DNA from 2 places in the Streptomyces sp. NPDC031100 genome. Region 1 is predicted to be linked to the other one. Evidence: riboswitches for the same ligand, from Rfam matches in the RefSeq annotation. Region 1 holds a riboswitch; the other holds the start of a gene.
The links. A riboswitch is a leader RNA that binds a small molecule or an ion and turns the genes downstream of it on or off. The one in region 1 is predicted to bind cyclic di-AMP.

Region 1 (4,089 bases):
TGACCGTCCTGCGCTGCCACCGCCCCGGCCAGCAGGTCGTCGCCGTCGAGGTGCTGCTGGACGCGCCCCTGGACGCCGAGCCGGCCGGCCTGGACGGTGTCGCCACGATCATGGCGCGGGCCTTCTCCGAGGGCACCGACAAGCACTCCGCCGAGGAGTTCGCCGCCGAGCTGGAGCGCGCGGGCGCCACCCTCGACGCGCATGCCGACCACCCCGGCGTCCGCCTCAGCCTGGAGGTCCCGGCCTCCCGCCTGGCCAAGGGCCTCGGCCTGCTCGCCGACGCCCTGCGCGCGCCCGCCTTCGCCGAGAGCGAGGTCGAGCGGCTGGTCCGCAACCGCCTGGACGAGATCCCGCACGAGCTGGCCAACCCCGCCCGCCGCGCCGCCAAGGAACTCTCCAAGGAGCTGTTCCCGGCGACCTCGCGCATGTCGCGCCCGCGCCAGGGCACCGAGGAGACCGTCGAGAAGATCGACGCCGCGGCCGTACGCGCCTACTACGACCGCCATGTGCGGCCCGCCACGGCCACCGTGGTCGTGGTCGGCGACCTCACCGGCACCGACCTGGACACGCTGCTCGCCGACACCCTGGGCGCCTGGACCGGTACCCCGGCCCGGCCGCGGCCGGTGCCGCCCGTGAGCGCCGACGACTCCGGCCGCGTGGTCATCGTCGACCGGCCGGGCGCCGTCCAGACACAGCTGCTCATCGGGCGGATCGGCCCCGACCGGCACGACCGCGTGTGGCCCGCCCAGGTGCTCGGCACGTACTGCCTCGGCGGCACCCTCACCTCCCGCCTGGACCGGGTGCTGCGCGAGGAGAAGGGCTACACCTACGGCGTGCGCGCCTTCGGGCAGGTCCTGCGCTCCGCGCCGGACGGAACCGGCTCCGCGATGCTCGCCATCAGCGGCTCCGTGGACACCCCGAACACCGGTCCCGCGCTGCAGGACCTGTGGACGGTGCTGCGCACGCTCGCGGCGGAGGGACTGACCGACGCCGAGCGCGATGTCGCCGTGCAGAACCTCGTCGGCGTGGCGCCGCTGAAGTACGAGACCGCGGCGGCCGTCGCGAGCACGCTGGCGGACCAGGTCGAGCAGCACCTGCCCGACGACTACCAGGCGACGCTGTATCAGCAGCTCGCCGCCACCGGCACCGTGGAGGCCACCGCGGCGGCCGTCAGCGCCTTCCCGGTGGACCGCCTGGTGACCGTCCTCGTCGGTGACGCGGCCCAGATCAAGGAGCCGGTCGCGGCGCTCGGCATCGGCGAAGTCACCGTCGTGACCGCCGACTAGCAGCCGGACGGCGGCACGCGCGCGCGGGGCCCTGGGGACCGACGGGTCATCAGGGCCCCTTGCCGTGCACCGCCCTTCCCCAGATGTCCGAATTGGGGCAGAGGTTGCCTGTCTGACCTGTGGGATGCACTACAAAACCCCGGATCCGTTTGGGGATCGAAAGTCCGGCCCCTTAGCGTCTTCCGGGCTGTTCGTCAGGCAGTGCGCCGCATCCGCGGCACCGGACAGTCATCGCCGAGTCCCCGTACGGCGCGAGCCAGGGGAGCCGGGGACCCAACCGCAGTCCCTGGGGTGAATCGGACGCCCGCGCGCGAGCGAGGGGGCCCGTAGGAGACCTTCCTGCTCCGAACCCGTCAGCTAACCCGGTAGGCGAGAGGGAAGGAAAGGACCAGCCTCTTCATGGCGTTCATGTGCGCCACCGGGAAGCACCGCAAGCCCGGCCGGGTCAAGCGCACCACCGCTCAGGCGGCCGGCGTCGCGGCCCTCACCACCACCGGCGTCATCGGCACCCTCGCGGCCACCCCGGCGCTCGCCGCCGAGAACTCCGTCGAGGAGACCGGCCTCACCCCGGTCATCACCGTGAGCGACACGGTCGCCGAGCAGATCGACGCGCAGGCCGAGGCCCAGCAGCAGGCCGCCGACCAGAAGGCGGCCGAGGAGGCCGCGGCGAAGGCGGCCGCCCAGCGCGCGAAGGAGGTGCGCGAGGCCAGGGCGCGCGCCGCCCGCGAGGCCGAGCGCAAGCGCCTGAACGCCTTCGTCGCCCCGATCGCGCACTCGTACGTCTCCACCGGCTACAAGGCCAGCAGCTCCCTGTGGTCCTCCGGCTCCCACACCGGCATCGACTTCCACGCGGCCAGTGGCACGAGCGTCCACGCGGTCGGCTCGGGCACGGTCGTCTCCACGGGCTGGGGCGGCGCGTACGGCAACCAGATCGTGATACGGATGGCCGACGGCATGTACACCCAGTACGGCCACCTGTCGTCCATCGGCGTCACCGTGGGCCAGAAGGTCACCCCGGGCCAGCAGATCGGCCTGTCCGGCGCGACCGGCAACGTCACGGGGCCGCACCTGCACTTCGAGGCCCGCACGACCCCCGAGTACGGCTCGGACGTCGACCCGCTCGCCTACCTCCGTGGACACGGCGTGAACGTCTGACGCTCCGGCGCACGACATCCCGAAGCCCCGGCTCACGAGCCGGGGCTTTCGCCGTTTTTCGCGGCGCCCGCCGCATCCGCTGTCCAAAATATATCCATGGATTCCGGCCTGCCGTCGGAAATTCCGGCTCATTGCAATAGAGTCACGGAACACACGTCCATCGTCGACGTTTCACGGGGATTAAGGCGGAGGTCGGTCATGCGTATTCCGGCGCACTCGGTGTGCACGGCGATCCGGGACGACATCGTGGCCGGTGTCTACGAGCGCGGCAGCCGCCTCACCGAGGAAGTCCTGGCCCGCCGCTACGGCGTCTCGCGCGTCCCCGTCCGCGAGGCCCTGCGCACCCTGGAGGCGGAGGGCTTCGTGGTGACCCGGCGGCACGCGGGGGCGTGCGTGGCCGAACCGACCGAGCAGGAGGCCGCAGACCTGCTGGAGATGCGGATGCTGCTGGAGCCGCTCGGTGCCTCCCGGGCCGCCCAGCGGCGCACCGAGGCCCATCTGAAGGTGCTGCGCGGGCTGGTCCGGCTGGGCCAGGAGCGGGCCAGGCAGGGCAACCGCGAGGATCTGCGCTCGCTCGGCGGCTGGTTCCACGAGACGCTCGCGCAGGCCTCCGGCAGCCCCTCGCTGACCTCGGTGCTGACCCAGCTGCGGCACAAGATCGCCTGGATGTACGCGGTGGAGGCGCTGCCGAGTCCCGTGGAGTCCTGGACGGAGCACGGCGCGATCGTGGACGCGGTGGCGCGCGGCGACAGCGAACGCGCGCGGGCGATCACGGCGCATCACGCCGAGCGCGCGAAGGGTGCGTACCGGTTGCGGTCGGCCTCGGCCGGCGACCGGTCCGAGCGTGTGAGGAACTCGCAACATGCCGTAAACATGTCGAGCCTTCGGCATTAACGTGGGCGCCGTATACAAAGAGGAGCGATTCGGTGGGCGTGTATTTCCGCTGCCCTTTTCCCGGTGTGCCGTGAATTCGTGGTCGCGCGCCGTCGGTGTGCTCGCGGTGAATTCATTCGATGGGCTGCCGAAAAACGCGGAAGCCGCGTCACCCGGAAAGGGCGACGCGGCTTCCTGGCGCGGCTCAGACGGTCTCGGGCAGCTCTTCCAGGCCCTCGGCGACCAGCTTGGCCAGACGGTCCAGGGCGACGTCCGCGCCCTCGGCGTCGGAGGCGAGGACGATCTCCTCGCCACCCTGGGCGCCCAGGCCCAGGACGGCCAGCATGGAGGCCGCGTTGACGGGGTTGCCGTCAGCCTTGGCGATCGTCACCGGGACGCCTGCGGCCGTGGCGGCTCGGACGAAGATGGAGGCGGGGCGGGCATGGAGGCCCTCGGCCCAGCCGACGTTGACGCGGCGCTCAGCCATGTGTTGCTGCCCTTCAGTGCTCAGGGTTGTCTAGACCAGTTTCCCATAGTGCGAAGCGTGCCCGGAGGTGACGTTCGTCCCCTCCTGCGGATCCTCGGACCGCGGCCTCGGTCCGGCTTCCGTCCTCCACAGACTGCCTCGCGCCGTTGTCGTACGCGAGCCGTACTCTGGGCCCCATGCAGAGCCCGGCGGACCGGCACGACCGGCACGAGTACCCCGCCCACTGGGAGGCGGACGTGGTGCTGCGCGACGGGGGTACCGCGCGCATCCGGCCCATCACCGTTGATG
Region 2 (4,089 bases), on a different contig from region 1:
GGTCATGCGCAGCCGCCGGTCGGGCGCCTCGGAGAGGTTGGCCAGGACGGAGTAGAACAGGTGCGGCATGCCGGCGTCCTGCTGGAGGTTCCGGTCGATCGCGTCGTCCAGGAGCCGGGCGGCGGCGAGGTACGCGCGCCAGGCGCGCTGCTCCTCCGGAGTGAGCCAGCGGGTCGTCATGCCACCAGTGTAAGTTTGTTTCAAACTTGAACCAAGATCAGCCTGCCGCAGGGGAGACCGCGCCGATGCCGTACCCGTACGTCCTGCTGTCCGCCGCCGTCTCCCTCGACGGGTACCTGGACGACACCGGCCCCGACCGGCTCCTGCTGTCCAGCCCGGCCGACTTCGACCGGGTCGACGAGGTACGGGCCTCGGTCGACGCGATCCTGATCGGCGCCGGCACCATCCGCGCCGACAACCCGCGCCTGCTGGTGAACTCGGCCGAGCGCCGCGCGGCCCGGGTCGCCGACCACAGGACCGCATACCCGCTGAAGGTCACCGTCACCGCCACCGGTGACCTCGACCCGGCCGCCAACTTCTGGCACACCGGCGGCGAGAAGCTCGTGTACACGACCGACAAGGGCGCCGAGCAGGCCTCCCGTGTCCTCGGCCGGACCGCCGACGTGGTCTCCCTCGGCCCCGACCTCGACTGGCGCGCCCTGCTGGAGCACCTGCACGACGTGCGCGGGGTGCGGCGCCTGATGGTCGAGGGCGGCGGCACGGTCCACACCCAGCTCCTCCAGCAGGGCCTCGCCGACGAACTCCAGCTGGTCCTCGCCCCGCTGTTCGTCGGCGACCCGGCGGCCCCGCGCCTGTTCGGCCCGGGGCCGTACCAGGGCGGCCGGCTGCGCCTCGTCGAGACCCGCCGGATCGAGGACGTCGTCCTCATGCGCTACGAGCCCACCGCACCCGGCACCGGCCCGGAGCCCGTCGCCGCCGACCGCCACTGGCTGCGCACCGCCTGCGACCTGGCCGCCCTGTGCCCGCCCTCGCGGACGGCCTTCAGCGTCGGCGCGGTGGTGGTCGCCGCCGACGGCACGGAGCTGGCCCGCGGCCACTCGCGCGAGGGCGACGACCCCGTCGTGCACGCGGAGGAGGCGGCCCTCGCGAAGATCGACCCCGCCGATCCGCGCCTGCCCGGCGCCACCGTCTACAGCAGCCTGGAGCCCTGCTCCCGGCGCGCCTCCCGCCCCGCCCCCTGCGCCGAGCTGATCCTGCGGGCGGGCGTACGACGCGTGGTCACGGCCTGGCGCGAGCCGGACACGTTCGTGACGGCGGCCGACGGGACCGGGGTGCTGCAGAGCGCGGGCGTGGCGGCCGTGGTGCTGCCCGAGTACGAGGCCCTGGCGAAGGAGCCGAACGCCCACCTGCTGCCCTGAGCAGCACCTCACGGAATCCCGTGTGCTTTGTGGTCTGGCCATGGGGTACTCTTGAGACACAACGACGCGGGGTGGAGCAGCTCGGTAGCTCGCTGGGCTCATAACCCAGAGGTCGCAGGTTCAAATCCTGTCCCCGCTACTGAAGGCTCAGGGCCGGGATCCAGTCATGGATCCCGGCCCTGAGTGTTTTCCTGCCGCGCCCCCTCGGCGAGACGGCGAGTGGCGTATGCCACAGTCGGTCAGCCCTGACCGATGTCACCGATGGTGATCGGACGGCACCCCTCCGCATAACAGCTGAGTCACCATCAAAAACGCGGAGACTCCTGAGCGTCGACCAACTCGCCCGATTTACACCGGTCGTAACCCGTACGTCCCGCCCGGAAATAGTTAATGATCAAGCTGAACGGCTTGGAATCTGACACGCGGGTCTATTAACGTTCGATAACGCAGCGCGGTCGTCCCAGCCGTCACAAGAGGCGGCTCCGTGCGCACGCGCCGAATCCCGCAAGGGAACCGGGGAACCACCACCTTGGGGTGAATCGCGCGGATGCCGTCGTGAACTGCCTGAGTCCACGGCCGGTATACGCGCGTAGGAGACCTTCCTGCTCCGAACCCGTCAGCTAACCCGGTAGGCGGAGGAAGGAAAGGAGTACGCCCGCGTGGCGTCCAACCGGCCTGCCCCCGAAGCCCCGTTCATGCCGACCGAGACCGAGACCTTCGGTTACTTCGGCGCCCAGCGCACCGACGAGGGCACCTGGGAGGAGTGGAACCCCACCGAGGAGTCCATACGGCCGGTCCGCGGTCGGCACCGCGTCGCCAAGCAGCGCGGCGGCCTCGCCCGCAGCTCCACCGTCCTCGGAGTCGGTGTCATCGCCGCCGTCGGCGCGGGCGGCATGGCCAGCGCCAACACCGGCAAGCCGCCGGTGTCCATCTCCATGCCCGACCTGCCCTCCGTCGGCTCCCTCTTCGACGACTCCTCCTCGTCCTCCGACGCGCCCAAGGCCACCGCGGCCTCGCTGAGCGACGTCGGTACGACCTCCGCCGACAGCGACGAGGACAGCTCCGACGCGGGCGAGGCCCTGCGCAACCGGATCATGGCCCAGGCCGAGCAGCAGCAGAGCAAGGCCGACAGCAAGGCCGCAGCGGCAGCGGCAGCCGCCGCCGAGAAGCAGGCCGCCGACGCGGCCGCCAAGGCGCAGAAGGAAGCCGCAGCCAAGGCCGCCGCCGCCAAGAAGGAGGCGGAGGCCGCGGCCAGGAAGAAGGCCGAGGAGGAGCGGCTGGCCGCGCTGGCCAAGCAGTACACGCTGCCGACCTCCTCGTACACGATCACCTCGACCTTCGGCCAGGCCGGCTCGATGTGGTCCTCCGGCTACCACACCGGCCTCGACTTCGCGGCCCCCACCGGCACGCTCATCAAGGCCATCCACAGCGGCACGATCACCGAGGCGGGCTGGGCCGGCTCCTACGGCTACCGCACGATCCTCACCCTCGACGACGGCACCGAGCTGTGGTTCTGCCACCAGTCCTCGATCAGCGTCTCCGTCGGCCAGAAGGTCAGCACCGGCGACGTCATCGGCCGCGTCGGCGCCACCGGCAACGTCACCGGGCCGCACCTCCACCTGGAGGTCCACCCCGGCGGCCAGTCCAGCGGCATCGACCCGATGGCCTGGCTGCGCGGCAAGGGCCTCAACCCCTGACGGAACGTTTGTCCGGTCTGTGCGCGGCGAGTCGGAGCCTGTGCGCGGCGAGGCGGAATCGGATCGACCGCTTCGGCTGTTGACATAAGGCATGACTTCGCTGCGCACACTCGGCACCTCCGACCTCGAGGTCTTCCCGCTCGCCCTCGGCGGCAACGTCTTCGGCTGGACCGCGGACGAGAAGACCTCCTTCGCCGTCCTCGACGCCTACACGGCCGCCGGCGGCAACTTCGTCGACACCGCGGACTCCTACACGGCGTGGATCGAAGGCCACAAGGGCGGTGAGTCCGAGACCATCATCGGCAAGTGGGTCAAGGCCCGCGGCAACCGCTCCGACGTCGTCATCGCCACCAAGGTCAGCCAGCACCCGGAGTACCCGGGCCTGTCCGCGGCCAACATCAAGGCCGCCGCGGACGCCTCGCTGCGCCGCCTGGACACCGACTACATCGACCTCTACTACACCCACTTCGACAAGCCCGAGGTGCCGGTCGAGGAGATCATCGGCGCGCTGGACGAGCTGGTGAAGGCGGGCAAGGTCCGGCACATCGCCGCCTCCAACATCACCCCGGAGCGCCTCCAGGCCTCCCTCGCCCACTCCGACCGCGAGGGTCTGGCCCGCTATGTCGCCCTCCAGCCCCACTACAACCTGGTCTCCCGCGACACCTACGAGGGCCCGCTGCAGGACCTTGCCGCCCGCGAGGGCCTCGCGGCGGTCCCGTACTTCGCCCTCGCCGCCGGCTTCCTCACCGGCAAGTACCGCCCCGGTACGACGGTGGAGAGCGCCCGCGCCGGCCGGGCCGCGCAGTACCTCGACTCCGAGCGCGGCCAGAAGGTCCTCACGGCCCTGGACGAGATCGCCACCGCCCACGAGGCCCCCGTCCCCACGGTCGCCCTCGCCTGGCTGGCCGCCCGGCCGACGGTGACGGCCCCGATCGCCTCGGCCCGGACGGTGGAGCAGCTTCCGGCGCTGCTGGGGGTGGCGGAGCTGCGGCTCACCCAGGAGGAACTGGACC

Region 2: another riboswitch for cyclic di-AMP. It lies ahead of ACZ5DS_RS26530 (M23 family metallopeptidase); the one in region 1 lies ahead of ACZ5DS_RS05070 (M23 family metallopeptidase).

The regions. Positions count from the first base shown of each region.
Region 1 covers NZ_JBVIGN010000002.1:164,198-168,286, forward strand. Annotated here, with positions in the region: gene ACZ5DS_RS05065 (M16 family metallopeptidase) at 1-1,286, shown strand, start outside; cyclic di-AMP (ydaO/yuaA leader) riboswitch at 1,509-1,673, shown strand; gene ACZ5DS_RS05070 (M23 family metallopeptidase) at 1,686-2,441, shown strand; gene ACZ5DS_RS05075 (GntR family transcriptional regulator) at 2,640-3,335, shown strand; gene ACZ5DS_RS05080 (HPr family phosphocarrier protein) at 3,520-3,801, opposite strand; gene ACZ5DS_RS05085 (bifunctional acetate--CoA ligase family protein/GNAT family N-acetyltransferase) at 3,978-4,089, shown strand, end outside.
Region 2 covers NZ_JBVIGN010000010.1:20,859-24,947, reverse strand. Annotated here, with positions in the region: gene ACZ5DS_RS26545 (MarR family winged helix-turn-helix transcriptional regulator) at 1-180, opposite strand, end outside; gene ACZ5DS_RS26540 (dihydrofolate reductase family protein) at 246-1,379, shown strand; tRNA gene ACZ5DS_RS26535 (tRNA-Met) at 1,445-1,518, shown strand; cyclic di-AMP (ydaO/yuaA leader) riboswitch at 1,863-2,029, shown strand; gene ACZ5DS_RS26530 (M23 family metallopeptidase) at 2,039-3,076, shown strand; gene ACZ5DS_RS26525 (aldo/keto reductase) at 3,168-4,089, shown strand, end outside.